DNA from 2 places in the Pseudomonas sp. Eqa60 genome. Region 2 is predicted to be linked to the other one. Evidence: riboswitches for the same ligand, from Rfam matches in the RefSeq annotation. Region 2 holds a riboswitch; the other holds the start of a gene.
What was found. Region 2 has a riboswitch for cobalamin ahead of KI242_RS15690 (TonB-dependent siderophore receptor). Riboswitches for the same ligand answer to the same signal wherever they lie in the genome.

Region 1: another riboswitch for cobalamin. It lies ahead of KI242_RS11970 (TonB-dependent receptor); the one in region 2 lies ahead of KI242_RS15690 (TonB-dependent siderophore receptor).

The regions. Positions count from the first base shown of each region.
Region 1 is NZ_AP024342.1:2,611,236-2,625,737, reverse strand. It holds gene KI242_RS12005 (MurR/RpiR family transcriptional regulator) at 1-428, shown strand, start outside; gene KI242_RS12000 (isochorismatase family cysteine hydrolase) at 431-1,075, shown strand; gene KI242_RS11995 (glutamine synthetase family protein) at 1,072-2,427, shown strand; gene KI242_RS11990 (N-formylglutamate amidohydrolase) at 2,411-3,163, shown strand; gene KI242_RS11985 (APC family permease) at 3,379-4,728, shown strand; gene KI242_RS11980 (arginine N-succinyltransferase) at 4,902-5,918, shown strand; gene KI242_RS11975 (arginine N-succinyltransferase) at 5,968-7,041, shown strand; cobalamin riboswitch at 7,258-7,462, shown strand; gene KI242_RS11970 (TonB-dependent receptor) at 7,614-9,539, shown strand; gene KI242_RS11965 ((2Fe-2S) ferredoxin domain-containing protein) at 9,551-10,303, shown strand; gene KI242_RS11960 (ABC transporter substrate-binding protein) at 10,296-11,327, shown strand; gene KI242_RS11955 (diguanylate cyclase) at 11,409-12,491, opposite strand; gene KI242_RS11950 (alpha/beta fold hydrolase) at 12,728-13,654, shown strand; gene KI242_RS11945 (VOC family protein) at 13,789-14,502, shown strand, end outside.
Region 2 is NZ_AP024342.1:3,418,796-3,433,297, forward strand. It holds gene KI242_RS15635 (response regulator transcription factor) at 277-702, shown strand; partial or broken gene KI242_RS31810 (response regulator) at 994-1,236, shown strand; gene KI242_RS31815 (hypothetical protein) at 1,437-1,679, shown strand; gene KI242_RS15645 (peptidoglycan DD-metalloendopeptidase family protein) at 1,900-2,595, opposite strand; gene KI242_RS15650 (PLDc N-terminal domain-containing protein) at 2,842-3,060, shown strand; gene KI242_RS15655 (hypothetical protein) at 3,098-3,634, shown strand; gene KI242_RS15660 (U32 family peptidase) at 3,750-5,750, opposite strand; gene KI242_RS15665 (RidA family protein) at 5,874-6,254, opposite strand; gene KI242_RS15670 (GIY-YIG nuclease family protein) at 6,337-6,975, opposite strand; gene KI242_RS15675 (hypothetical protein) at 7,081-7,326, opposite strand; gene KI242_RS15680 (lipoprotein) at 7,545-7,886, shown strand; gene KI242_RS15685 (hypothetical protein) at 7,896-8,195, opposite strand; gene KI242_RS15690 (TonB-dependent siderophore receptor) at 8,366-10,516, opposite strand; cobalamin riboswitch at 10,626-10,831, opposite strand; gene KI242_RS15695 (NAD-dependent epimerase/dehydratase family protein) at 11,193-12,125, shown strand; gene KI242_RS15700 (bifunctional glycoside hydrolase 114/ polysaccharide deacetylase family protein) at 12,206-14,502, shown strand, end outside.

The sequences.
Region 1 (14,502 bases), 810 kb from region 2:
GCAGCTTCCTCGCCCTCTACCTGTTCAACCACCTGCGGCTGATGCGCCCGGGCTGTTTCTTCCTTGACGACAACGCCCAACTGCCGGACCGCCTGTTCGATGTCCAGCGCCAGGACCTGGTGCTGCTGTTCGACTACCGCCGCTACCAGTCCCAGGCCATGCGCGTGGCCAGTGCGGTCAAGGCACGCAACGCCCGGGTGGTGCTGTTCACCGATATCTATGCCTCGCCGCTGCGGGAGCTGGCGGACCTGGTCATCAGTGCACCGGTGGAATCCTTGTCGCCATTCGACACCCTGGTGCCGGCGCTGGCCCAGGTCGAGGCGCTGGTCGCCTGCCTGACCCCGCGCAGCCCTCATCTTGATCAACGCCTGGAGGGCATCGATGCCCTGCGGGCGGAATTTGCTACCCATGTGCTGGAGGAAAAATAAGGATGTTCAGCCTGCCCCACCGTTCGCCCCGGGACCTGCCCTTCGTCGTCGACCACACCGCCCTGCTGCTGGTGGACATGCAGCGGGCGTGGCTTGAACCGCAGTTCGATCCGCACCTGCAAGGGCCCGAGGGCGAGGCCTTTCTCAAGCGCGCACGAGAGCGGGTGATCCCCAACCAGCAACGGCTGCTGGCGGCGGTGCGCGAGGCGCGGCAGAACGTGCTGCACACCATTATCGAAAGCCTGACCGCCGATGGCCGTGACCGCTCCCTGGACCACAAGCTGTCGGACATGCACCTGCCCAAGGGCAGCCCCCAGGCGGCGATCATTGCCGAGCTCGAGCCGGTGGAAAACGAGATCGTGCTGCCCAAGACCTCCTCCGGGGTGTTCAACTCCACCAACATCGACTACGTGCTGCGCAACCTGGAAACCCGCCACCTGATCATCGCCGGGATCGTCACCGACCAGTGCGTGGACATGGCCGTGCGCGACGCCGCCGACCGCGGCTACCTGGTGACCCTGGTGGAAGATGCCTGCGCCACCTACGGCGATACCCGGCACCAGGCCTGCCTCAACGCAATCAAGGGCTACTGCTGGATCACCGACACCGACACCGTGCTCGGCCGCCTGCGGGAGATCCGCGGATGAGCCGGGGCCAGGGCATCGAGGCCCTGACCCCGGTGGCCATGACCAGCATCGTCACCACCGACCTGATCGGCGTCACCCGTGGCCGCTCCTTTCCCAGCGACGAACTGGAGCGCTACAAGGTCGGCGGCTGCGGCTGGGTGCCGGCCAACAGCGCGCTGACGCCCCAGGACCTGATCGCCGAGGACAACCCCTGGGGCGCCTATGGCGACCTGCGACTGATCCCCGACCTGGACAGCCGGGTCAGTGTCGGCGCCGGGCCGGATGCCAGCGCGGCGCCGCTGGATTTCATCCACGCCGACATCTGCGAGACCGACGGCACGCCCTGGGCGGCCTGCCCGCGCACCCTGCTGCGCAAGGAAATCGAGCGCTACCGCGAGCTGGGCATCCAGATCACCGCGGCCTTCGAGCATGAATTCAACCTCGACACCGGCACCGGCCAGCGCGAGCACCTGGCCTTCTCCCTGGAAGCCCAGCGCCAGGGCGCGGCCTTCGGTGGCTGGCTGCTGGCGGCGTTGCGAGCCGCCGGCGCCGAACCGGAAATGTTCCTCCCCGAATACGGCAAGCAGCAGTACGAGATCACCTGCCGGCCGACCCAGGGCCTGGCCGCTGCCGACCGGGCGGTGAACGTGCGCGAGATCACCCGGGAAATCGCCCGGCAACTGGGGCACCGGGTCAGCTTCGCGCCCAAGACTGCCGACGACGCGGTGTGCAACGGGGTGCACCTGCACCTGAGCCTGCAAAACCTGGACGGCGAGCCACTGCTCTACGACCCCCACGCGGTGAGTGGCGACGACCTGTCGAGCCTGGGCCAGCACTGGGCCGCCGGGGTGCTCAGGCACCTGCCGGCGCTGTGCGCCTTCACCGCGCCGACGCCGATTTCCTACCAGCGCCTGCAGCCCCATCACTGGAGCGCCTCCTACGCCTGCCTGGGCCTGCGCAACCGCGAAGCCTCGCTGCGTATCTGCCCGACCCTGAGCCTGGGCGGCAAGCCGGTGGCGCCGCAGTACAACCTGGAATTCCGCGCCCTGGATGCCACCGCCTCGCCGCACCTGGCCATGGCGGTCATCCTGATGGCCGGGCGCCTGGGCCTCGAACAGCAACGGGTGCTCAATGCGGTGACCGACAAGGCCCCCTCGGACCTGAGCGCCGAGCAACGCCTGGCCAGTGGCATCGTGCCGCTGCCGGGCTCCCTGCCCCAGGCCCTGGAATGCCTGCGCGGCAACACTGAACTGCTGCAGTTCCTGCCCCAGGACCTGCTGGCCACCTACTTCGCCGTCAAACAAAAGGAAGTGTCCCTGACCGAGCACCTGACCGCTGCCCAACTCTGTGAGCACTATGGACACCTGTACTAAATCCGCCGAGCTGGGGTTCTACACCGAGCCGGCCTACCGCCTGATCCGTGAAGACTCCGAGCACCCGCTGATTCTGGTGTGCGAACACGCCAGCCACTACATTCCACCGGCCCTGCACGACCTGGGCCTGGACCCGCTGGCGGCCCGCGAACACATCGCCTGGGACCCGGGCGCCCTGGAACTGGCCCAAAGCCTGTCCCAGGCCCTGGGCGCGACCCTGATCGCGGCCAATTACTCGCGCCTGCTGATCGACCTCAACCGGCCGCGCCACGCCCCCGACAGCATCCCGCTGCAAAGCGAGATCTATCAGGTGCCGGGCAACCAGCAGCTGGACGAGGCCACTCGCGAGTACCGCCGCCAGCAGCTGTTCACGCCGTTTCACCAGCGCCTGCAAAGGATCATCGACCGGCGCCTGGCCCAGGGCCGTGAAGTGCGGGTGGTGGGGATCCACAGCTTCACCCCGGTCTACTACGGGCAGCCGCGCGCGCTGGAAATCGGCGTGCTGTATGGCAGCGCCACCGACTACGCGGCGCGGATCCTCGAAGGGCTGTGGAGGCTGCCGATCAAGGTGGCGGGCAACCAGCCCTACGAGATCGATCCGTTGAGCGACATGACCGTGCCGGTGCACGGCGACGCCCGTGGCCTGGCGTCGGTATTGATCGAGGTGCGCAACGATCTGCTGCGTACCCCTGAAGCGGTGCAGCACTGGAGCGATACACTGGCGCCGCTGCTGTAGCCGCGGCGAGAGGAAGGTTTCACCGGCGCGCCCCGAAGGACTCACCCGGCGCGCCAAAACGCTGTTTGCAGGACCGGTACAACAACTAGAAAAACCGCTGTGGTGTGTCTTTAAACCCTGCCAGGTTCAAACACGAAAGCGCGGCCCGAGGTGTCAATGACGACCCGCAGGGCCCCGCCTTTACCCACTTACACAGGCTCAAGGAGAACGGCTTCATGGAGATTGAAGAATTCGGCTACAAACAGGAACTCAAGCGCGGGCTGAGCCTGCGTGACCTGGTGGTCTACGGGATGATTTTCATGATTCCCATCGCCCCGTTCGGGGTCTACGGCTACGTCAACCAGGAAGCCCCGGGCATGGTGCCCCTGGCCTACATCATCGGCATGGTAGCGATGGTCTTCACCGCCCTGAGCTACGGCGCCATGGCCCGCGCCTTTCCCATCGCCGGTTCGGTGTATTCCTACGCCCAGCGCGGCCTCAACCCCCATGTGGGCTTTCTTGCCGGCTGGCTGATGCTCCTGGACTACCTGCTGATCCCGCCGCTGCTCTACGTCTACGCGGCCATGGCGCTCAACCACCTGTACCCGGAAGTGCCCAAGGTCGGCTTCATCCTGGCGTTCCTGGTCAGCGCCACCTTCGTCAACCTGCGCGGTATCACCTTCACCGCGCGGATGAACATCCTGTTCCTGCTGGCGCAACTGGCGGTCCTGGGGATCTTCCTGTTCTACGCCTGGAATGCCCTGCACGGTGGCGCCGGCAACGGCCAGCTGACCCTGGCGCCGCTGTACAACCCGGAGAACTTCCACTTCGGCATGCTGATGCAGGGCGTGTCCATCGCGGTGCTGTCGTTCCTCGGCTTCGATGCCATCTCCACGCTCGCCGAAGAGGTCAAGGGCGACCCGGGCCGCAGCGTCGGCCGCGCCGCGCTGATCACCCTGGTGGTGATGGGCGCGATCTTCGTGGTACAGACCTGGATCGCCACCGACCTGGCCGCCGGCATGGGCTTCAAGTCCGCCGACACCGCCTTCTATGAAATCGCCGAACTGGCCGCCGGCAGCTGGCTGGCGACCCTCACCGGAGTGGCCACCGCGCTGGCCTGGGGCGTGGCGGTGGCCATCACCTCGCAGGCCGCGGTATCGCGCCTGCTGTTCGGCATGGCCCGCGACGGCAAGCTGCCTAAGGTGCTGGCCAAGGTCCACACCAAGCACAACACCCCGCACATCAGCATCTACCTGGTGGCGGTGCTGTCGCTGCTGATCTGCTACCTGTTCATCAACTCGGTGGACACCCTGACCTCCCTGGTCAACTTCGGCGCCCTGAGCGGCTTCATGCTGCTGCACATCACCGTGATCAATTTCTACTGGCGCCGGCAGAAGTCCGGCCAGGTGGTGCGCCACCTGATCTGCCCGGTAATCGGCTTCGTGATCGTCAGCGCCATCATGTACAACATGGGCGTGGATGCGCAGAAACTCGGCGCCATCTGGATCCTTGCCGGGCTGGTCTACCTGTTCCTGCTGAACAAGCTGGGCAGCGGCGCCGCCCTGCCCGACCCGCTCAAGCACTAGTTGCACCCGCGCGGCGCCCCAGGGCGTCGCGCCAACCCCGGCGCTGCCAGCAAGAGCGGCCCGGGGACTGGCCGCCGGATGCCGCGGCCGTGGAACTGCGTGGTAACCGACAGTGATGTCTGGCCAGTGCCTGCCCCCCCGGGGCAAGCGGCCCTTGATACAGGAGTACACCCATGCTGGCCTTGCGTCCGGTGGCGTTATCCGATCTGCCCCAACTGCGGCGCCTGGCCCGCGAACGCCTGCTGGGCGTGACCTCCCTGGTGGATGACGAAACCTGCCTGCGGGACAAGATCCTCGATTCCCAGGCCTCCTTCGCCAAGAGCGATGCCAGCCAGGGCCCGGAGAACTATTTCCTGGTGCTCGAGGACCTCGACAGCGGCCAGTTGCGCGGCTGCTCGGACATCCTCGCCACTGCCGGTTTTGCCAGCCCGTTCTACAGCCTGCGCAACCGCCCGTTCATCAGCAGTTCCCGGGAGCTGAACATCCAGCACGGGGTGCCTACCCTGTCGCTGTGCCACGACCTCAGCGAACAGACCCTGCTGCGCAGCTTCCATGTCGACCCGCCGCTGGGCGGCACCCCACTGGCCCAGCTCACCTCCCGCGGGCGGTTGCTGTTCATCGCCGCCCACCCCCAGCGCTTCGCCGACAGCTGCATCAGCGAGATCGTCGGCTACAGCGACGCCAACGGCGAGTCGCCGTTCTGGCAAGCCGTGGGCCAGCACTTCTTCGACCTGCCCTATGTCGAGGCCGAGCGCCTGTGCGCCCTGCAGGGCCGCGGCTTTCTCGCCGAACTGATGCCCCAGTACCCGCTGTACATCCCGATGCTGGCGCAGGCGGCCCAGGACTGCATCGGCCAGGTTCACCCGGATGCCCGGGAGGCCTGCCAGATCCTGATCGACGAAGGCTTCGCGCCGACCCAGTACGTCGACCTGTTCGATGCCGGGCCGACCCTTCAGGGGCGCAGCCACCAACTGCGCTCGATCGCCCAGAGCCGGGTCGCCACCAGCTACCCCAGCCCCCAGAGCGGCCAGGGCCAGCAGTGGTTGCTGAGCAACGAGCGGCTGCAGGGCTTTCGCGCCATAGTCGCGGCGCTGGACACCGCCCCGGGCGCTGAAATCGGCCTCGACCCGGCCATGTTCCAGGCCCTGCAACTGGCGCCGGGCGAGCCGGTACGGAGCGTTGCCTTATGAACCGGCCCCTGTTGCCCCCCTGCCCGGCGTCATTGCCAGGAGCCCGCCAATGATCGTCCGTCCGATCCGCGTCACCGATCTGCCGGCGGTCTTGAGCCTGCTCGAAGGTAGCTGTCGCGAACTGAACAACCTGTCCACCGACCCCGAGCGCCTGGCCCATCGGGTGCGCTGGGCGCAGCGAGCCTTCGCCAACCAGGTGGAGCGGGCCGATGCCGACTACCTGTTCGTCATGGAAGATGACGAGCAGCAGGTGATCGGGGTCTGCGGCCTGAGCGGCGCCATCGGCCTGCGCGAGCCCTGCTACAACTACCGGGTCGGCACCACCCACGGCAGCGCCCCGGTGCTGGGCATCGAAAAGCACATCCCGACCCTGTTCCTGTGCAACGAGATGACCGGGCAGTCGCTGCTGTGCTCGCTGTTCCTGCGCCGCGATCACCGCCAGGGCTACACCGGCCGCCTGCTGTCCACCGCGCGCCTGCTGTTTGTCGCCGAATTCCCCCGGCTGTTCGGCGACAAGCTGGTGGCCGAACTGCGCGGCCAGCTCGACAGCCAGGGCCGCTCGCCGTTCTGGGACAGCCTGGGGCGGCACTTCTTCAAGATGGGTTTCCAGCAGGCCAATCGCCTGTCCAGCCACGGCAGCAAATCCTTCATCGCCGAACTGATGCCGCGCCAGCCGCTGTACACCTGCCTGCTCAGCCCCCAGGCGCAGGCCGCCATCGGCCAGGCCCACGCCAGCACCGAACAGGCGGTGAGCATCCTGCGCGACGAAGGCTTCAGCCATCAGGGCTGCATCGACATCTTCGATGGCGGGCCGCTGATCGAGGCCGAGGTGGCGAAGATCCGCAGCGTGCGCGAGAGCCAGACCCTGCCCCTGCTAGTGGGCACTCCGGACGCACAGGCGCCGGTGTGGCTGATCCACAACCGGCGCCTGGAAAGCTGCCGCATCACCGCCGCCCCCGGGCGCCTGGTTTCGGGTTGCCTGCTGGTGGACCGGCTGACTGCCAAGCGCCTGCAACTGCAGCCGGGCGACTCGGTACGGGCGGTGCCGCTGCTGGCCTGCGAGTCACGCACGGCCCTGCACGCACAGCGGCACCTGGCTCCGCAAAGCGCCCTGCTCCTGTAGCCGCTGCCGCAGGCTCGGGCCGCGTTCGGAAGAACGGCCCGCAGGGGCGCGAAATCTCAAGACCGCTGAGGCGCTCGACATGAGACTGCCAAGCAAGGCCCTGCGGGCCTTTGCGCAGCCTCGCGCGCTCGGCAGTGGCTACAGAGGCGTCAGGGCGATGAATCCGGTAACACCTGGCGGCAGGCGCAACATTGACGAACGCCGGGGCGGATGTTCATATGCCGCCCAGTTTCAGGTGCCTCCTGCCGCCGTGCAGGAGGTGAAACGGGAAACCGGTGTGCCCCTTTTCGGGCAAGTCCGGTGCTGCCCCCGCAACGGTAAGCGAGTGCTGCATTCAACAGGCCACTGTACCCAAGGTATGGGAAGGCGAATGCCGCCAGACTCGCAAGCCCGGAGACCGGCCTGTGACGTCTGTTTGGCAATCCTGCGGTGGGCGGGCATGGGCCGGTATGGTCGCGTGCCCGTGGCCGATACCCTCTCCTGCGTGCTTCCCGAAGACACTTTCGAGAAGACCAACAATGACAACACCTGACTCTTTGCCTGCACGCGACTGGCGTGCACCTCGCCGCACCATGAGCGGCGCCCTGCTCGGCTGCCTGTTCAGCCCCCTGCTGCTGGCGGACGACAGCCCCCTGACGCTGGACCAGCAATTTGTTTCCGCCCCCTCGGTGGAGTCCACCACGGTGGCCGAAATGGCCCGCTATGGCAGCAAGGTGGAGATCATCGACCGCCAGCAGATCGAACGCGCCGGCCCCAGCAGCGACATCACCCGGGTCCTGCAGATGTACGTGCCGGGGCTGTATGTGGCGCCCAAGAATGGCCCCTTCGACTACGGCACCTACTCCCTGCTGGGCGGGCGCAACGACGACACCCTGATCCTGCTGGACGGCGTGCGCCTGAACAACCGCCTGTACGGCGGCCTGTACCTGGATACCCTGCCGGCCAACGCCATCGAGCGCATCGAGGTGCTCAAGGGTGGCCAGAGCCTGCTGTTCGGTACACAGGCGGTGTCCGGGGTGATCAACATCGTCACCCGCAGCCCGCAGACCCGCGACGTCTCCGGCGAGGTCAACCTGGGCCTGGACAGTTTCATGGGCAGGAGCGGCGATGCCCGCGCCGAGCAGATCCTCAGCAACGGCCTGGGCGAGCTGGGGCTGTTGGCCTATGTCAGCCACAACGTCTCCGATGGCTACCAGCCATTTCGCAACAGCGCCTACAACGCCAACACCCGGGACAAGAAACGCGGCTATGAAGTGACCACCTTCGGCGCCAAGGCGATCCAGGGCCTTGGCGACGCTTCGCGGCTGGAACTGTTCTACCAGTACAGCGACGCCAACCTGGATTTCGCCCGCCCGGTGAACAACCGGAAAACCACCAACGACCGCATCCAGCAGATCGCCACCGCGACCTTCGAGCAGCGCCTGGACGAAGGCTTCAGCTACTTCGTCAAGGGCCATGTCAACGACTGGGACACCCGCTACACCAGGATCGACAGCCTCGACGACGCCAGCCTCAAGGTGCGCAACCACAACGACTACTGGGGCTTCACCGACTGGGGCCTGCAGGCCGAGGGCAAGGCCGAGCTGGACGGCGGCCACGTGCTGGTATTGGGCACCGACAACCAGTGGTTCAAGGGCCAGGACGACGTGCTCAAGATCGATAACAAGCAGGCCCAGGCCAATGCCCTGTACACCCAGCTGCGCCCGGTGTTCGACGCCCTGCCCGACTGGCACCCGAGCCTGGGCGTGCGCCACGAGAAAATCAGCGGCGGCGAAAGCGCCACCGTGGGCATGCTCACCTCGCTCTACGACCTGACGCCCCACTGGCAACTGCGCGGCCAGTACGGCAGCGCCTTCAAGCTGCCCAACGCCGAGCAGCTGTACGCCAACGAGGACTACGAAAAAGGCAACCCCGACCTCAAGCCGGAAAAGAGCCTCAATGCCGAGCTCGGCCTGGACTACAAGGGCAGCCTGCTGGCCGGCGAATTCAACGCCAGCGTCAGCGCCTTCCACCGCAAGATCGACGACCTGATCACCCTCGACGCCAACGATGTCTGGAGCAACGGCCAGGGCCGAATCAAGGTGCGCGGCATCGAACTCGACGGGCGCTGGCAGTTCAGCCCGCAATGGACCCTGCAGGCGGACATGACCCGCAACCTGTTGGAGTCGCGCAACGGCGTGACCCTGAGCAACATCCCCGGTTTCTTCGCCCGTTCGCGGCTGGGCTTCGAAGCCCCGGACCGGATGTGGGGCGTGGGTGGTGCGGTCCGCTACATCGGCCAGATCGACAGCCCAAAGAACGTCGACTACGGCCACTATTCGGTGGTCGACGCCGATGCCTATCGCTACCTGGATACGGCCCAGCAGCACCGCCTGAGCCTACTGGTGGAGAACCTGTTCGACCGCGACTACAGCACCAGCATGACCAGCACCTCGCCCTCGGTGGACAACCTGGGGCGCCCCTTCACCACCGAAGTGCGCTACACCTACCGCTTCTGAGGCCGACCGACATGCATGAGAACTATCAACGGGTGCTGTTCGTCGGCCCCGGCCTGCACGGCGGCGCCCTCGGCGAAGCCTTTCGCAAGGAGCTCGAGGCCCTGCGCGGCGACGGCGCCGACACCCGGGTGATCGACACCCTGGACGGCTTCGACAGCCTCTGGGCGGCGCTGGGCGAAGCCCTGCCCGAGGACGGCGCGAAGCTGCTGGTGGTGGACCTGGAACCCAGCTCCGACAGTGCCTACCTGGACTGGCTGCGCGATGAGCTGGGGCGCCTTTCCCAGGCCCACCCCCAGGCACCGCGGCTGTGGATCACCGCCCAGGCCCTGGGCCGGCGCGGGCTGGACGCGGCCCTGGCCTGCGCCAGCATCGGCCAGCGCGAGCGCCACCTGGCCTGCGACAACGTCAACGCGGTGCAGAGCGACCCGGACTGGTCGCGGGTGCCGCCCCATGCCCGCCAGGTGTTCCTGTGCACCGGCCCGCGCTGCGTGCGGCGCGGCGCCCTGGCGCTGTGGAAGACCCTGCGCCGCGAACTGCTGCGCCTGGAGCACATGGAGACGCCCGGTGGCGTGCTGCTGACCCGCACCGCCTGCCAGTTCCCGTGCAACCTGGGGCCGGTACTCACCGTGCACCCGGACGGCTGCTGGTACCGGGTGCGCGATGACGGCGAGGTGCTGCGCCTGGTGCAGCAGCACCTGGTCCAGGGCGAACCGGTGGCGGACCTACGGATTCCCGCGCCCTACGGAGGAACGGCGGATGCCTAGCAGACTGCTCGGCCTGCTGCTGTGGCTGGCGGCCCTGCCGGCCCTGGCGCACAGCTACCAGAACTGTGGCCGGACCTGGACGGTGGACGGCCCGCCCCAGCGCATCGTCGCCCTCAACCAGCACAGCGCCGACCTGCTGCTGGCCCTGGGTGCCGGGCCGTCGATGATCGGCGTCGCCTATCTGGACGACGATGGCCAGGCCCAGGCCGAAGGGCTTTACCACGGCGTGCCGGTCATCGCTCGCCAGTACCCGTCGGCAGAAGTGCTCTACAGCCTGAAACCCGACCTGGTGGTGGGCGGCTTCGCCTCGGCCTTCCCGGAAAACTTCAGCTCCCGGCAACGCCTGGGGGCCATAGGCGTGGGCAGCTACCTGCTGGAATCGGCCTGCGCCGGGCATGACCAGGACTACTTCGGGCATATCCGCCGCGACCTGCTGACCCTGGGCCGGCTGCTACGCCAGGAGGCCCGCGCGCAGCAACTGGTGGGCCAGATGGATGCCGACCTGGAGGCCGCCGCGGCCCTGTACCGCGGGCGCCCGACGCCTTCGGTGTTCTACCTGGACAGCGAAGTCAACGGCCTGGCCAGCCAGGGTCAGCGCGGGTTTGTCGGCGTGCTGCTGCAAGCGGCCGGTGCACGCAACAGCTTTGCCGCCATCGACCGCCCGCGCCTGACCGTGGACAGCGAGACCCTGCTGGCCAACGACCCCGACGCCATGCTCCTGGCCGACGCCCTGTGGTCCCCGGCCCGGCGCAAACGCCAGCTGCTGCACAGCGACCCTGTGCTGTCGCGATTGCGCGCAGTGCGCGAAGACCGGCTGATCGACATCCCCTTCGCCCGACTGGTGCCGGGCATCGCCAGCGGCCGCACCGCCCTGGAACTGGCCCGGCGCCTGCACCCCACCCACGACTGCCCCCCCCGTAGGAGCCGGCTTGCCGGCGAAGGGAACACCCCCGACCTCGCGGCGTACCCACAGACGCCTTCGCGGGCAAGCCCGCTCCTACAACCACCAGCGAGCCCCCCGTAGGAGCCGGCTTGCCGGCGAAGGGAACACCTCCGACCCCGAGGCGTACCCACAGACGCCTTCGCGGGACACAAGGAACAGCGGCTACAGGGAGTTGAGCAAACGCCTGGACGGCTGCTCCGGCGGGTGGCAGGTGACGTTGTTGCGGCCGCAGGTCTTGGCCGCATACAGGGCCTGGTCGGCATCGTTGAGCCAGCCCATGGCGTCGTCGTGCAGGGGGTTGAAGGCCGCCAGGCCGATGCTCAGGCTGACCTGCAGCGCCGGGCTCTGTTCATAGCCCAGGGCCCCAAAACGACCGCGCAGGGCCTCCATCAGTTCGGCGGCATGAGCCAGGGGCACGTCCGGCAGGATCACGCAGAACTCGTCGCCGCCATAACGCCCGGCCTGGTCGCTGACCCGCAGGTTCTGCCGCAGCAGCTTGCTCAACTGGCGCAGCACCACATCCCCGGCCACATGGCCGTAGGTGTCATTGATGGCCTTGAAGTGGTCGATGTCGATCAGGGCGATGGCACCACCATGGGCCTGGCGCTTGCAGCGCTGGAACTCGATCTCCAACTGGTCCTTCCAGGCGCCATGGTTGAGCAGCCCGGTCAGGCTGTCGGTGCGGCTCAGGGCCAGCAGCTCGCGCTTGTGCCGGCCCAGGGTCACCGCCTGCTGATAGCAGATGTAGCCCAGGGCCAGCGGGTACAGGGTCAGCATCGGCAGGCAGGCATACACCTGCTCAGGGGTGGTCTGGGCGACAAACGCCGGCCCGAACAGCCACAGGGCAACGCCCATGCCCAGCACTTGGGCCGCACTGCCGGCGAGGAAGAAACGTAACCCGCCCAGGGCCATGTTGTTCATGGCCATCATCCCCAGGGTGGTGGCCAGCGGCAGCGGATTGAAGTGCATGGCGCCGACCCAGAAGCCCCCCAGCAGCGAATCCACCAGCAGGTTGCGGTACTCGGCACGAAACGGCACCCGGGCCAGCCGCGCCCATTGGTAGGCCAGGTGCGGCCAGGCAAATGCATTGAACAGCATGAAGCCCCAGACCCAGGGCGCCGGTTGCAGGGGCGCCATCCCCGCGGCCACGCAGAAAAACCCCAGGGCCAGGCCCAGGGTCCGTGACCGATAAAGCCTCCTGGCCAATGACAGTCCCTTCCCTCTGGTGTCCTGCGCAGGGAGCAAGTCGCCTCCGATCAGCAATGGGTAAAGGTGGAACGAGCGGGTGGCAAGCAACCGGTGAAAGTCTATCAGTCGCGTTTCAAAGCGCCATCACTGCCAACGCCCAGTTTCGGCCTGCCAGCGCCAGCAGGTGGGGAATATTTGGCTATAACTGAGGGGCGGCCGATAACCGACTTCGCAGTGGCGAGCACGACGCGCGCCGCCCCTGAGCCGATCCACCCTGCCCCTGGAGGCCGCCGATGCTGGTGATCCTGGTCCTGCTGCTCCTTGCCGCACTCTGGTGCTACCGCACCTACCCGCGCATCGGCCACCTGCTGTACGACGCCAGCGTGGCCCTGGAAGCACGCCTGTACCGGCTGCAGAAAGTCCCGGTGCAGATCGGCGAAGAGACCCTGATGACCTACCAGGGCGGCCCGGCCCAGGCGCCGGTGATCCTGTTGCTGCACGGCCTGAGCGCGGACAAGAGCATCTGGCTGCGTTTTGCCCGGCACTTCAACCGCGACTACCGGTTGCTGATCCCGGACCTGGGCGGCCATGGCGAAACCGCCTATGCCGCCCACCAGGACTACCGTGTTCCGGCCCAGGCCCAGCGCCTTTTGCGCTTGCTCGACGCCTGCGGCATCCAGCGGGTGCAGGTGATCGGCAACTCCATGGGCGGCTATATCGCCGCCTGGCTGGCCGCCCACGCCCCGCAACGGATCAGCGGCCTGGCGCTGTTCGACCCGGCCGGCGTCGAAGCCCCCGAGACCAGCGACCTGCAGCACCTGCTGGAACAGGGCAAGAACCCCTTCCTGGTCCGCTCCCGCGCCGACTTCCAGCACTTCTACAGCCTGACCATGGCCGCCCCGCCCTGGGTGCCCGAAGCAGTGCTGGCGGCCATCGCCGAACGCTATCAGGCGCGCCGCGGGCAACTGGCGCGGATCTTCGCCGAGCTCCAGGCCAGCCCGCCCATGGAGCCCGAGCTGGCGAAGATCCAGGCCCCGACCCTGCTGCTCTGGGGCCGCGAGGACCGCCTGCTGCACCCCAGCAGCGCCCAGGTCTGGGCCAAGGGCCTGCCCCAGGCCCAGGTGCAACTCTGGGAGGGCATCGGGCATATGCCCATGGTCGAACGCCCGGTGCGCAGTGCCCGGCTGTACCAGCAGTTCCTGGAACGCCAGCGGCACTGACAGCGGCCCGCTCATGCATTCATTTGCAGAATGAAGTTCAGAGGAAACTTCGTTTGTCAGCCTCGGGCAGGCCCAGCAGAATCGAGGCCGACCCGCCCTTTCACGCCTCGCCCTCTGCCACGGGAAGCCTGTTCATGAGCAACCAGCACTTCGTCAGCCCGGACCTGATCCGCCAGGGATTTTCCCGGGCGATGTCGGACATGTACCGCGAGGAGGTGCCGCTCTACGGTGCCCTGATGGAGCTGGTGGCCGAAGTCAACGCCCAGGTCCTGGAGCGGCAGCCGGCGCTTGCCCGGCACCTGCAGAGCAGCGGTGAACTGCAGCGCCTGGACCTGGAGCGCCACGGCGCGATCCGCGTCGGCAGCGCCGCCGAGCTGGCGACCCTGGCCCGGCTGTTCGCGGTGATGGGCATGCAGCCGGTGGGCTACTACGACCTGACCCCCGCCGGGGTGCCGGTGCATTCCACGGCCTTTCGCGCGGTGCACGAAGCGGCCCTGCAAGTCAGCCCGTTCCGGGTCTTCACCTCGCTGCTGCGCCTGGAGCTGATCGACAACCCGGAGCTGCGCAGCTTTGCCGAACAGGTCCTGGCCCGGCGCCAGATCTTCACCCCCCAGGTGCTGGAACTGATCCAGCAGGCCGAGGCTGCCGGAGGCCTGGACGCCGAAGACGCCGAGCGCTTTATCCGCCAGGCCCTGGAAACCTTCCGCTGGCACCACCACGCCACGGTGACCGCCGCCCAGTACGCCAGCCTCAGCGCCCAGCACCGGCTGATCGCCGACGTGGTGGCCTTCAAGGGCCCGCACATCAACCACCTGACCCCGCGCACCCTGGAGATCGATGAAGTGCAA
Region 2 (14,502 bases):
ATCAGAATGTCACTGGCAGGCTAGCAGGAAGCAACCTGAGTACTGCCAAGAAAATTCCTGTTTTCGAATCCATTGCTTCGGGTTGACGGGCTCTTGGCGCCGATCTCGATTGGGTAAATGCAATTCAAGACTATTCCTAAAGCCCATCCACAACGCAGAGCCTATCTTGCCCTGTCATTCAGCCAGGCACAGGGCGAGCCTGAGTGGCGGGCGGCATTCTAGTGCACTGTGCCAGCAGTGTGATGGCCAACTATTTTCCTGAGGTCGAACCAAGCGATGTTGAAGTTAAGGGTAGGGGTACTGGAGCAACATAATATTGTCCGCCACGGCCTGTTCAAGCATCTGTCCGGGCAGTCGGTTCTGTGCCTGAGCGAGTTCTTCAATTTCGCCGACATGTTGGAGGCCCTGGAACAAAACCAACTGGACGTGCTGATGATCGGCCACCTGATGGATCGCGACCCGGTTCATCTGGTACGAAACTTGATCACCCGCTACCCCAATCTGAAAATTCTCGTGCTGCTGAACCGTCCCGACCCTGTAATTGCCTCGCAGCTACAGGCCGTGGGCGCGCATGGGGTGATGGCCAAGACGCAATCTTTGCCGGACTACGCTGATGCGCTGCGAAGCCTGGCCCGTGGCGAGCGCTATGCCATGCTCAGCGATGGCCGGGCAAGCATGGAAAAGCCACTCTACGACGCCTAGCCGAACAGGCCGCGTCGCCCTCGATTCAAGATTTTCTTTGGAAAACTTCAAGACGTTTCTTGTTATGGCGAGGCGGCCGGCGCTCTAGAGTACCCGGCACTGGTGACCTGAAAGACTGTCGCAAGGCCGTGACGGTCGGTGGGCCAGGACCACTCGGACTAGAGGCTTGAGAGGATGGAATATCCAGTTCTGAAGACCACCATCGAACGTTCTGGAGGCGCTATGTCACTTGTCGTTAACAAGCCCTTGCGCATCGCAGTGCTGGACGATCACGCATTGATTCGCATGGCAATGCAGCTACAGCTGCAGAGCGTGGCGGATTTCCAGCTGGTGGGTTTGTATGCCAGCAGCGGCGAGCTGATCTCGGCTCTGCGTGATACCGAACTGGACCTGCTGGTGCTCGATTACCAGCTGCAGGAATGCGACCTGGATGGCCTGCGCCTGATCCGCCTGTTGCGCAATAAATACCCGCACTTGCTGATCCTGGTGTCCTCAGCCACCGAGACGCCGTTTTTCGTCAAGCAGATCATCGATATCGGAGCCAATGGCTTTCTCGGCAAATCACAATCCCTGGACGACCTGATTCCGGCCATCCGCACGGTAGCCAGCAAGCGGCTCTATCTGTCGCCGTTGCTGGCTTTCGCCGTGCAGCACCCGCCAATCGGCCCCGCCGCCGAGCCGGGCAGCCCGCCATTGACCAGCCTTGAGACCCTGTCCCCAAGGAGAACGAAGTCTTGCGCTGCTTTCTGGATGGCCTGCGGATCTCGCAGATCGCCAGCAAGTTTTCCCGCAGCATCAAGACCATCAGCGGGCAGAAGCAGGCCGCGTTCAGAAAGCTGGGGATCCGCACCGACGCCGAGCTGTTCAAGGTGCAGCGCAAGCTGGACCTGCATATTGCTTCCCGCGAGCCGGCAGAGGACGCCTTTCATGATGAGGCCAGCGAGCCGACGCTGCCGCCGACCCGCAGCACCATCTAGAGCGGCAGTGACAGGCGTGAGCACTGATGCTCGTTTCCAGGCCTTGAGCTATTGACGCGCCCCGCGTCAATTGCTTGCGCCGAACTCATCGGCCACTACAGAGTCGCTATGGCAAGCATCAAGAAGGTTGCGCTTACCATCCTGCTAAACCCCAGCATTCAGCGCGGGCGCGGTTTTCGAGGACATCGAGGGCAGGAGCGCTGCGAGGCCAGTCACTCGCTCAGCCCGGCGGCAGCAAGCGCAGCGGATCCACCGGCACGCCGTTGGCGCGGATCTCGAAGTAAAGCTGGGCGCGGTCGGTGTCCTGGGAACCGGCTTCGGCGATCTTCTGGCCCTTGATCACCATCTGCCCTTCCTTGACCAGCAGCCGGCTGTTGTAGGCGTAGGTGCTGGTGTAGGAGGGGCCGTGCTGGAGAATCATCAGGTTGCCGTAACCGCGCATGTAGCCGGCGAACGCCACCTTGCCGCCCAGGGTGGCGTGGATCGGCTGGCCCTGGGTGGTGGCGATGCGGATGCCCTGGTTGAGCTTGCCGGTGGGGGAGAAGCGCCCGATCAGCACTCCGCGCAACGGCCAGCTCCAGCCCTTGAGGGTGACCTTGGGCATGGGGGCAGGGGCCGGGGGCGCTGTTCGGCCCTTGCTGGCGGTGGTTCGCGACTTGCTGCTGACCACCCGGGTGGCCCTGGCCGCGCCGCCTACCCGCAACACCTGGCCGACCTCCACGGTATAAGGCGCCTTGAGGCCGTTGAGCCGCGCCACCTCCTTCCAGTTGGTGCCGTTGCGGCTGGCAATGGAATACAGCGTGTCGCCGCGCTTGACCCGGTACTCGCCGGCCTTGAGGGGGCCGGAGTTGGAAGGGCTGGAGCTGCAGGCTGACAGGGTCAGGAGCAATGCGATGAAAAGCAATCTTGCGAACACGCGACATCCACTATGTCTTGACGGGGCCAGGGGGCCCGAAACTTCGGCGTTAGCCAGGCCGATAAAGCCGGCAACTATACCTGTTTGCCGATGAAGAGGCGCGTTATAGACCGCTGCCACAGCGGTTAAATTCAATCCGGATGTCACAGGACGCTGATCTTTCCTGCGCCATGAACGCCCACGGCAATCTTTGTGAACCCTCGTCGCCTGCACCGCACTAAGGCAGTACAGACCGGGAGGAATCTTATGCAAGTGCAATACCTGTTGATCGTACTGGCCGTGATCGTGCTGCTGGCCGAGATCTGGGCCATCAGAAGCCTGCTGCGCAGCGGTGCGCGGGCAGAAAACAAGGGGCTGTGGATCGTGGTGATCATCTTCGTGCCGCTGTTGGGGCTGTTGCTATGGCTGATGGTCGGCCCCAAGGCCCTGAACCGGGACGCGCCGGCCGAGCGCGGCAGAAGCTGAAAACGGGGGGCAAACCCGCTGAAGGGTTGATCACGACATGCCAAGAATTCTTACATCCCATGTGGACGAAGCCGAGCTGACCGAGCACAACGCCAAGATGTTCGGCTCGCCCAAGGAACGGCTGGACTTCTATCGCCGGGAGATCCAATACGAAACCAGCATCCTGGCCAACCGCACCGATGCCTACCTGACGGCCCAGGCATTCTTGGTAATCGCCTTCGCTTCGTGCATGGCCAATCTCAATCCGGAATGGGGCAAGCTGTTTACTCTGTCCGTGCCGCCTTTCCTGGCGTTGCTGGGGATCCTCAGCTCTCTCAATGCCTGGCCAGGCATCAGGGCCGCCTACGAGATCATCGATCATTGGCATTTCAAGCAGAGCCACCTGCTGCACAGCGAACCGGTGATGGGCCTGGCCTATGATGAATCGCCGCTGTTCTGCGAAAGCGAGTCGAGCCACAAGGGCTATCGCAAGTCGTTGCTGTTTTCCATGCGTTCGCCCTGGTTGTTCGCGGCGTTCTGGCTGCTGCTGGGGATTTGGGCGGTGTATATCCAGGTGACCAATCCGGGCTCCTGAGGGCGCAGGCTCGCTGCCTGCGCTGCGGGACACAACGCTACCGGCCTATGGGCGCCAGCTGGCCGGTGTGCCGCGCAAGCGAACGCGGCACCTGGGTGCCACGCTCGCCGGTCACTCAGTGCGGAGCGCGGGGAATGGTCTTGAGCAGGTCTTCGGGGCTGATATGGCCGACCACGGCCTCGGCGGCGCTGCCCGGTAGCGGCAGGTCGAGGATATGACCCTTGATCTTGCCCACCACATGCATTTCGCACGGCTTGCAGTCAAATTTCAGGGTCAGCACTTCATCGCCGTGTACCAGTTGCATCGGTGCCACCTTGGTGCGCACGCCAGTCACGCCCTTGGCCTGCTTGGGGCACAGGTTGAAGGAGAAGCGCAGGCAGTGCTTGGTGATCATCACCGGCACGTCGCCGTGCTCTTCATGGGCCTCGAAGGCCGCGTCGATCAGTTGCACCCCGTGACGGTGGTAGAAATCCCGGGCCTTCTGGTTGTAGACGTTGGCCAGGAATGACAGGTGCGATTCCGGGTAGACCGGCGGCGGGCTGCTTTCGGCCTTGCGCGAGCCCCGTGGGTGGGCATCGATGCGTGCGGCGTCCAGGGCTTCGATGACTTCCCGGCGCAGGGCCTTGAGCTGGGAGTTGGGGATGAAGTAAGCCTGGGGCGCGTCCAGCTTGATGCTGGTGGCGTGGTAATGGGTGGTGCCCAGCTGGCCCAGCAGATCCTGCAGTTGCCCCAGGGCCTTTTCCGGCTTGTTGGCCACGCCGAACGGGCCATCCAGGGCGACGCTGGCGCTGATGCCTTCCTCGCTGGTGGCGGTCAGTTCCAGCCGTGCTTCGCTCAGGCGTGCCAGCCAGGACAGGCCGATGCGCCGCTCGGCGGAAGTGCGGGTCAAGGCTTGCTGCCAGTTGTGGTCGAGGTTGCGGCTCAGGGGGTGGTTGGGCCGCAGACGGCTCAGGGCTTCGGGCATCTCGTTGGGTTCGACCCGATAGCGGTAGCGTTTCTCGCCATCTTCTTCGAACTCGCCACGGGCCTCGGCGATGTTGGCGCGGAAACCCACCACCTCACGCTTGACCAGCAGGTTCAGGCCATCGCCATTGGACAACGGCTCGAAGGTCACCACCTGCAGGTCGCGCTTGCCGACCTTTTCCACGGTGCCTACCGGCAGCCCGGTGAAAGTCGGCGAGTCGAAGGCGCCGATGTCGATCTTGCGCTCGCTGACAAAGTAGTCGGTGCTGCCGCGGTGGAACGTCTTGTCCGGGTCGGGCACGAAGAAATGCGCGGTACGGCCGCTGGAGGCGCGAGCCAGGTCGGGGCGATCTTCCAGAACCGCGTCCAGGCGCTGGCGGTAGTAGGCCGTGATGTTCTTCACATAGGCCATGTCCTTGTAGCGCCCCTCGATCTTGAACGAGCGCACGCCGGCTTCCACCAGGGCGCGGATGTTGGCGCTCTGGTTGTTGTCCTTCATCGACAGCAGGTGCTTTTCATAGGCGATCACGCCGCCGTGCTCGTCTTTCAGGGTGTAGGGCAGGCGGCAGGCCTGGGAGCAGTCGCCACGGTTGGCGCTGCGGCCGGTCTGGGCGTGGGAAATGTTGCATTGGCCGGAGAAGGCCACGCACAAAGCGCCGTGAATGAAGAACTCGATGGCGGCATCGGTTTCAGCGGCGATGGCACTGATTTCCTTGAGGTTCAGCTCGCGGGCCAGGACCAGCTGGGAGAAACCGGCCTGGTCGAGGAACTTCGCCCGCTCCAGGGTGCGGATGTCGGTCTGGGTGCTGGCGTGCAGCTCGATGGGCGGAATATCCAGCTCCATCACCCCCAGGTCCTGGACGATCAGCGCATCGACCCCCGCGTCATACAGCTGGTGGATCAGCTTGCGCGCCGGTTCCAGCTCGTTGTCGTGGAGGATGGTGTTGAGGGTGGTGAACACCCGGGCGTGATAGCGGCGGGCGAACTCCACCAACTGGGCGATCTCGCCCACCTCGTTGCTGGCGTTGTGGCGGGCGCCGAAGCTCGGGCCGCCGATGTACACCGCATCGGCGCCATGCAGGATGGCTTCGCGGGCGATGCTCACATCGCGGGCAGGGCTGAGCAGTTCCAGGTGATGTTTGGGCAAGGACATGTTTTTTTAGTCAGGCTTATCAGGGTCAAGGCGCGCATTGTAGCGGCGAAACGCTTGCCCGGCACCCGTGTGCTGCCAGGTGGCGGCCACGCCTTGCGCGAGGCCGCCGATTGACGCGCTGCCTCAGGCCTTTGCGGCCATTGCCGTGACTTCCACGCGCATGCCTTCCACCGCCAGGGCGGCCACGCCCACCGCGGCACGTACCGGCCAGGGCTTGGCGAAGAAACGCTGGTAGACCGCATTGAATGCCGCACGATCGGCCATGTCGGTGAGGTAGATGGTCAGGTGCATGACCCGGTCCATGGAACTGCCGGCGCGCTCCAGGGCCACTTTCAGCGCCTGCAGCGTGCATTCGCTCTGCAGGGTGATGTCCCCCAGTTCCAGGCTGCCGTCGGCGCGGGTGGGGATCTGGGTGGAGACCAGGATGCCGTTGAAACCGACCACGTCGGAGGAAATGGAATCGGCGTCCGGGTCGGGGGTGAAGCTCAGGTCTTGGTTGGCCATGGGGGTCTCTTGATTTGTGTAAGGGCGCAGCGGTCGCACTCGCTACGGTTGGTCGGAAAGATCAGTCAGGCGACAGTTCAATTTAAGACTTATGCCTTTGCGCTATGTCCATGCAGGCTTCATGAGTGAACAGGTCTGTGCAATGAATCATTGAGTACTCATCGAGTTGATGCACAAAGAGGCGAGCATTGTCCATTGGACTTCTCGAGGCCGGGAACATTTCGCTTGTCGAGCCGTCGATGAAGCTCAGGTCTGTTCGCTCAATGATTTCGTCCTTCAAACCGGAATGGCGATAACGCACCGACTCCAGATAAACAACACCGTCGCTATGAGTAAGTTTAATCGAGTGGAAGTCCGGCTTCAGGTAGTCCGGGTACTTCTTCTTCAAGTCAGGGAGTATTTCCACACCACAATTTGTCCCGATCCGAGGCACGAGATATCCGACGGATTCCTCCATTAATCCACGTATCGCTTGCCTGACTGGAATTTCAAAAAACTCGCGATTCGGTTGATAGCGAAAAGAGTCAAAACGCGTGTGCATCCGTTTTTCAACAGTTTTGCAGTCAGTCACAAGCTCGTCGTAAACGGTAATGAAATCAGTCGGCAACCCCGTACTTCGTAGATCTTTGGCCCGCTCATCAGACGTTCTCTCGGTTAATCCGATTTTGACTAATCCAGGCATGGCCGGGTTGATCATGATGTAAACAAATCCACTACTCATAAAGACGAGGCTCCAAATTGAAGTAGAAATGGCAGGGGGCCGATAACGCCTGGAGCGACTCGGTAATGGCTGTATTCGCCGATGTCATCCTTGAGTGTCTTTACGTCACTGCGAGTGGTTGAGCCATGTCTCCAGCACCCGCCGGTCCAGCTCTTCCCAGTCGGCCATGCCCAGGACCCGGGTGGTGTTCAGGCCACGCAGGTAGCCACGCAATTGATAGGCGGCGATCCGCAGGCTTTGCGGGTCGGCGCTGCTGTCACCCAGCACCTGTTCGTACTCCACCAGGTAGTCCGCCACCCGCTCACGGAATTCCGGGAGGACGGCGTCGCGAATCAAGTCAAAGGTGCGCATGGGGAAATCCTTTTTTTAGTTGTAGTCGGGCTGCCGGGCAGTCTGCCCGGGGGGCAACTATCGGTTCAAGTAATAGTGACAATCAAGCAACGCAAGTTCTGCTTTGGGCGCCAACCATGGACAATCGCCCCCGACCCAAAACCATGACCGCAACGGCAGCGCCCGTGACGCTGAACCGTTGCGCACCGAACCAGGCTGTACATTTTCAGGACTTACCGATGCGCCCTCTATTTGCTCCCGCCATGACCCTGGCCACCTTGCTGCTGGCCGGTTGCGCCACCGCGCCCAACGACCCGACGCTGGTCATGCAGACCCGGAAAACCCCGGCCGAATATGCCGAGTGCGTGGTGCCCAAGCTGCAAGGCAACGCCCAGAGCCCGACGGTTTCCCAGACCCAGCGCGGTTTTCGCATTGTCGTTGCCAGCAAGGTGGCGGCAGACAACGTACTGGAAGCCTACAAGGCGCCCAATGGCGGCAAGGTGTTCCTCTACGAGCGGCACTTGCTGGCCTCCAGCTTCGCCCCGTCGAGCTTCGAACGCGCGGCCCAGGAATGCCTGTAGCCAGCCGTGTTAAACCGCCTCTTTCAGTAACTTCTCGATCTGCGCCAGCTCCCAGGTACTGAGCAGGCTCACCGGGTCGGTGCCGAAGCGTTGCCGCGTATCGAGCTGCCAGACATCGCCTTCGGCGCTGCGGCAGCTCTGGCAGTGATGCAGATGCCGGCCATCGAAATCCAGCAGCAACTGCCAACCCTCGATATCCACCTGCACCTGGCCAGCGCCCGAATGGCTGGCGCCGGGCCGTAGGGGGTAAACGCCAAGGGCGGCATCGCGCAGGCGCTGGCAGACATCTCGGGCATTCAGGCAGGGCATGGGGCTCTCGCGGGCAGTGCAGGGACAAAGGCGCTCAGGATATCCATCGACTGCGTGGGTGCAAGTGTCGATTGGTCGCTGTCCGACGCTGGCCCGGGCCAGTGGCTGGCGAACTCACTGCACGCCTGAAATGGCGCCGCAAAGCCCAGGGCCTTGCGGCAACCCCTCGATCAGAAGCTGTAGTCGGTGGTGACGAACAACGAGCGCGGTTCACCCATCAGCCATTGCTGGCCGCTGTTCTGTTGCGCCGCGGCATAACGCCGGTCCAGCAGGTTGTTCACCTGCAGGCCCAGGCGCACATCGGGCAGGGCCTGCCAGCCGAGGTTGGCATCCAGCACCGTGTAGCCGGGTACATCGACGCTATTGGCGGTGTTGGCATAACGCGCATCGACGTAGCGCAGGCCCATGCCGGCTTCCAGGCTCGGAGCCAGGGCCTTGTTCAGCCACAGGTTGGCGGTGCGTCGCGGCACGTTGGTGGGGCGATTGCCGGCCCGGGACACCGCTTTGCCAGAGACCACCTCATCGAAGTCATCGTACTCGGCACGCACCACCGAGGCGTTGGCCGAGACTTGCCAGCCGTGATCCAGGGCCAGCTCCAGCGAGGTTTCCAGGCCGTCGGCGGATTGCTGGCCGACCTGCTGCGCCAGGCGGGTCACCGGATCGGTGGTCAAGAGCTTTTTCTTGACGATGTGGTAGGCCGCCAGGGTCCATTCGCCACGGCCGCTCCAGAACTGCTGCTTGAGCCCGAACTCGGTCTGCTTGGCTTCGGTCAGGTCCATCTGCAACTGGCTCGGGTTGAGGCTGATCAGGTTGCTGACCCCGTCTTCACTGGTGGAGTACTGGCCGTACAGCGACAGTTGATCGGTGACCGCGAACACCAGGCCGGCGCGCCAGTTGCCGCCGGTGAGGCTGCGATCGGTGCGGGTGCCGGCGCGCAGATCACTGCGATCGATATGGTTCTGGTCGCGGCGGATGCCGGTCACCAGCGACCAGCGCTCCGACAGTTGCAGGCGGTTTTCCGCAAACAGGGCGAAAGTGCGGGTGCTGCTGTCGGTCTGGGGCGAGAAGGGCGAGCGGCTCTGGAAGTAGCCCGGTGCAGGGTTCCACGGGTCGATATAGTCGCTACCGATATCCTTGTAGGGCGAGTTGTTGGCCACGCCGAAGCGAATCCTGTTGTACTCCAGGCCGACCACGGTCCTGCTGTCCAGGCCGAACAGCGAGTGGTTGAAGGTGAAGCTCTGGCGATCGCCGATCTGCTCCTGATCGTGCTTGATCTCCAGGTAGTCGCCGCGCAGCAACTGCTCCCGGGAGCTGACCCAGTTGTAGGCTTCGGCGTTGCGCCAGTGGCGGCGGCTCTTGATGTAGTAGAGCTGGTTGCTGGCGCTGAGGTTGTCGCTCAGGGTCCAGTCGGTGTTGAGCCGGGTCCATTCGTCGTTGTAGCGCTGCACGGCGTTGCGCAGGTTGTAGTTCTTGGCCCGCAGGCTGTCGCGGTATTGGCCGGCAATCAGCGGCGTGCCGAAATAGCTGGCGGGTTCGCTTTCACCGCGTTCATGGGCCAGGGTGAAACCGAGGTCGTCGGTGGCTTGCCAGCGTAGCGCCGCGCTGAGTGCCAGGCTGCGTGACTGGCCCTGGTCGACCCAGCCATTGCTCTGCTGCTGGTTCAGGGTCAGGCGGTAGCTCAGGGTGTCGGTCAGCGAGCCGCCGCTGTCCAGGCCCAGTTGCTGGCGATCATGGGAGCCATAGCCCAGGCGCAGGCGGTTGTGGATCTCACCGTCGAAGGGCTTCTTGGCAATCACGTTGATCACCGCGCCGGTGGCGCCTTCCCCGTACAGCACCGAGGCTGGGCCGCGGATCACGTCGATGCGCTCGACCATCCACGGGTCCACCGGGAAGGTCTGGCTGCCGGCGCCGGTGTACAGGCGCGCACCGTCGAACAGGGTCATCACCGAGGAGTGCCCGGTAAAGCCGCGGGCCGACAGTGCGGTATTGCCGTTGCCCGGGGTGGCGATGCTGGTGATGCCGGGGGAGCGGGTGACGGCATCCTGCACCGTGAGGTTGTTGCGGTTGCTGATGGCGTCGTTGCCCAGGCTGCTGGTGCTGGCCGGAGTCTCCAGGGCCGTGAGGTTCAGCCGCGAGCCGGCGGGCAGGGGCGTGTCCAGAGAGGTTTGCGGGGCGCTGGAGACTCCGCTCACTTGGGTCTCGGGCAAGACCAGGGAGGTTTTCTGTTCAGCCTGTGCCAGGGCCGGGTAGGCCATGCAAGGCAGGAGGGTGAAACACAGCGAGGGGCTCGCCAGGTGTTGCAGCAAGGAGGTGCGGGACATGCGATTCCTACTACTTGTAAGGAATGAATGAATCCCGGAGGGAACAACGCATAGGGAATCGCGGGCAGCCGCGCCCACGAAAACCGGACTGCGCCCGCCCACCGCGGGGTTGTCAAACGAAGTTGCAGGCCGGTCTCCGGGCTTGCGAGGGTCATGAGGCATTCACCTTCCCATGCCTTGGCACAGTGGTCTGTCGAATGCTTCGCTCGCTTACCGTTGCGGGGGCAGCGCCGGACTGATCATCGAAATGACGCACCGGCTTCCCGTTTAACCCCATGCACGGCGGCATGGGACACCTGAAACTGGCGCGCATATGAGCACTGCCGAGCCCTTGCGTCAATGGCATGTGGCCAGCTACGGCGGCGGTTTCAGCGCTTTATGCCAGGCAGGTCAATATATTGACCTATTTTTCCCGGCGCTTAAATAATCGACAAATATCGACGCATTATTGACGATTTTGCTTTTCTGACCCAGTATGTCGGCGCTGAGCGATTGATTATCTTGAGTTTTTTTGACGCCAAAGCGCTGAACTCTGCTCCGAAAATAGGCGAAACAGCCTATGGCGCAGAGCAGCCACTAAAAACATGACGGCCAGGATGGCAAGTAGCCAGGGCTGATCCGTTGGCTGTGCTAGCTTCAGACGGCGTAGCCGCGATATTTCTCTTTGGAATGATCTATGTCTGCCGAACGGGTACTGGTTACTGGGGGCGCTGGTTTTATCGGTTCTCACCTCGTGGATGCACTGCTGGCCAAGGGTTATGCGGTGCGGGTTCTGGACGACCTTTCCACGGGCAAGGTCGGCAATCTGCCCATGGGCGATGCTGGCCTGGAACTGCTGGTGGGGGATGCCGCCGATGCGGCACTTCTGGCGGATGCCGTTCAGGGCTGCGATGCCGTGGTGCATCTGGCTGCTGTGGCGTCGGTCCAGGCTTCGGTCGAAGACCCGGTGGCCACCCACCAGAGCAATTTCATCGCCACCCTGCGCCTGTGCGAGGCGATGACCGCGGCCGGTATCCGCCGCGTGGTGTTCGCCTCCAGTGCGGCGGTCTATGGCAATAACGGCGAGGGCACGCCGATTGCCGAAGACACCCCTAAATCTCCCCTCACGCCCTACGCGGCGGACAAGCTCGCCAGCGAGTACTACCTGGACTTCTACCGCCGCCAGCATGGGCTGGAACCGGTGATCCTGCGCTTTTTCAATATCTTCGGCCCGCGCCAGGACCCTTCATCGCCGTATTCCGGGGTGATCAGCATTTTCAGCGAGCGGGCCAAGGCCGGGCGGCCCATCACCCTGTTCGGCGATGGCGGGCAGACCCGCGACTTCGTCTATGTCGCGGACCTGGTGAAGATCCTGGTGCAGGGCCTGGAATGCCCCGCGCCGGCAGCCGATGCCACCAATGTCGGGCTCGGCGGGGTGACCACCCTCAACGATCTGATTGGCGCCCTGCAGCAGATCAGCGGCAAGCCGCTGCAGGTGAGCCACGGCGCGACCCGCTCCGGGGATATCCGCCATTCCAAGGCCGACAACCGCCGCTTGCGCGAGCGCTTCGACCTGGGCACGCCCAGCAGCCTGGCCGAGGGCCTGGAACGGCTTTACCGCAGCCTTTAGTTCGTTGCCTTAGGGGCGCCCGCCATGGCGGCTGCCCTAGAGCCTGATGTTGTGCAGATTGATCTACTGAAGAGTGAGTTATGGATATCGAGTTTCGCAGGGGGCATGTCTGCAAAGTGGTTCGACGCCTGTTTACCGCATTGGCCTTGTGTGCCACCAACACCCTGGTGCAGGCCGCACCCGCGGCGCCCGCCAGTGTCGGGTTCTGGTACGCCGAGCAGCCACCCTTGCAGGAGCTGGCGCAGTTCGAATGGGCAGTAGTCGAGCCCGGCCATATGGCCAGCGCCGATGTCGCCACCTTGCGCAAGCTCGGCAGCCAGCCGTTCGCCTACCTGTCGGTAGGGGAGTTCGACGGCAACCGCGCTGCCCTGGCCAAGCAGGCCCTGGCCCAGGGCGCGAGCCCCGTGCGCAACAAGGCCTGGGACAGCCAGGTGATGGACATCGCCACCCCGGCCTGGCGCGAACACCTGTTCAAGCGTGCCAAGGCGCTGCAGGACCAGGGCTACGCCGGCCTGTTCCTGGACACCCTGGACAGTTTCCAGTTGCTCCCCGAGGCCGATCGCGAACCGCAACGCAAGGCCCTGGCCTCGTTCCTGCGGGAACTGCACAGCCGGCTGCCCAACCTCAAGCTGTTCTTCAACCGGGGCTTCGAGGTACTGGGCGAGCTCGATGGCGTCGCCTCGGCCGTGGCGGTGGAATCCATCCACGCCGGCTGGGATGCCTCGGCCAAGCGTTACCGCCCGGTTTCTGAAGCCGACCGCACCTGGCTTGAAGGCGAACTCAAGCCGCTGCGCGCACGCAACATCCCGCTGGTGGCCATCGATTACCTGCCGGCCAACCGTCGGGAAGAGGCACGCAAGCTGGTCCGGCAATTGAGCCAGGAAGGCTTTATACCGGTGGTCACCACCCCGGACCTCAACGCCCTGAGCATGAGCACGGTGGAAGTCCAGCCGCGGCGCATCGCCATGCTCTATGACCCGCGCGAAGGGGAACTCTACGATCACGCCGGGCACCGCATGCTCGGTGGCCTGCTGGAGTACTTGGGTTACCGGGTGGACTACTTCCCGGTGGACGACAGCCTGCCTGCCTACAGCTTCGCCGGCCTTTACGCCGGGGTGGTGCTGTGGATGACCAGCGGCCCGCCCGAGGACAGCCGTGCCTTCTATAGCTGGGTCGGCCAGCGCCTGGATGAGCAGGTGCCCCTGGCGATCATGGCCGGCCTGCCGATCGAGGACCGGGCGCTGCTCAAGCGCCTGGGGCTGAACCTGGCGGCGCCGGGGGCTCGCGATGCCCTGCATGTGCTGAGCCAGGACAAGAGCCTGATCGGCGCCTTCGAGGCTCCGGTGGTGGCGCGCAGCCGCGAACTGACCCGCGTGAGCCTGCTGCCCGACGGGCCGAAACCAGCCCTGGTGCTGGGCGATGACAAGGGCGGCAAGTACGTCCCGGTGGCCACCGCCGCCTGGGGCGGCATGGCCCTGGCCCCCTATGTGGTGGAGGCCAATGTGGAGCGCAGCCGCTGGATCCTCGACCCGTTCGCCTTTATCCAGAAGGCCCTGCGCCTGCCGTCCCAGCCACGCCCGGACACCACCACCGAGAACGGTCGGCGGATCGCCACGGTGCATATCGACGGTGACGGTTTCCCGTCCCATGCCGAAGTGCGTGGCACCCCGTATTCCGGGCGCCAGGTGCTGGACGACTACATTCGTCCCAACCCGTTCCTGACCTCGGTCTCGATCATCGAAGGCGAAGTCGGGCCCAAGGGCATGTCGCCGTTCCTGGCGCGGGAGCTGGAGCCCATCGCCCAGGAGATCTTCGCCGACCCCAAGGTCGAAGTGGCCACCCACACCTACAGCCACCCGTTCTACATGCAGCCGGAGAAGGCCAAGAAGGACGAGGATTTCCACGCCGAATACGGCCTGCGCCTGAATATCCCGGGGTACAAGACCCTGGATTACAAGCGCGAGATCCTCGGCTCGCGGGACTACATCAACAGCCGCCTGACCACCGCGCAGAAACCGGTGAAGCTGGTCTTCTGGCCGGGGGATGCGCTGCCCAGCGCCGAGACCATCAAGCTGGCCTACGACGCCGGGCTGAAAAACGTCAACGGCGGGCAGACCATCCTGACCAAGGCCAACTCATCGCTCACCGGCCTGTACCCGCTGTTGCGGCCGACCTCGGGCGGCTTGCAGTACTACGCTCCGGTGATCAACGAGAACATGTACACCAACCTCTGGAAAGGCCCGTACTACGGCTTTCGCGATGTGATCGACACCTTCGAGCTGACCGACAGCCCACGGCGCCTGCGCGGCATCCACCTGTACTACCACTTCTATTCGGGCACCAAGCAGGCGTCGATCAAGGCCATGACCGACATCTA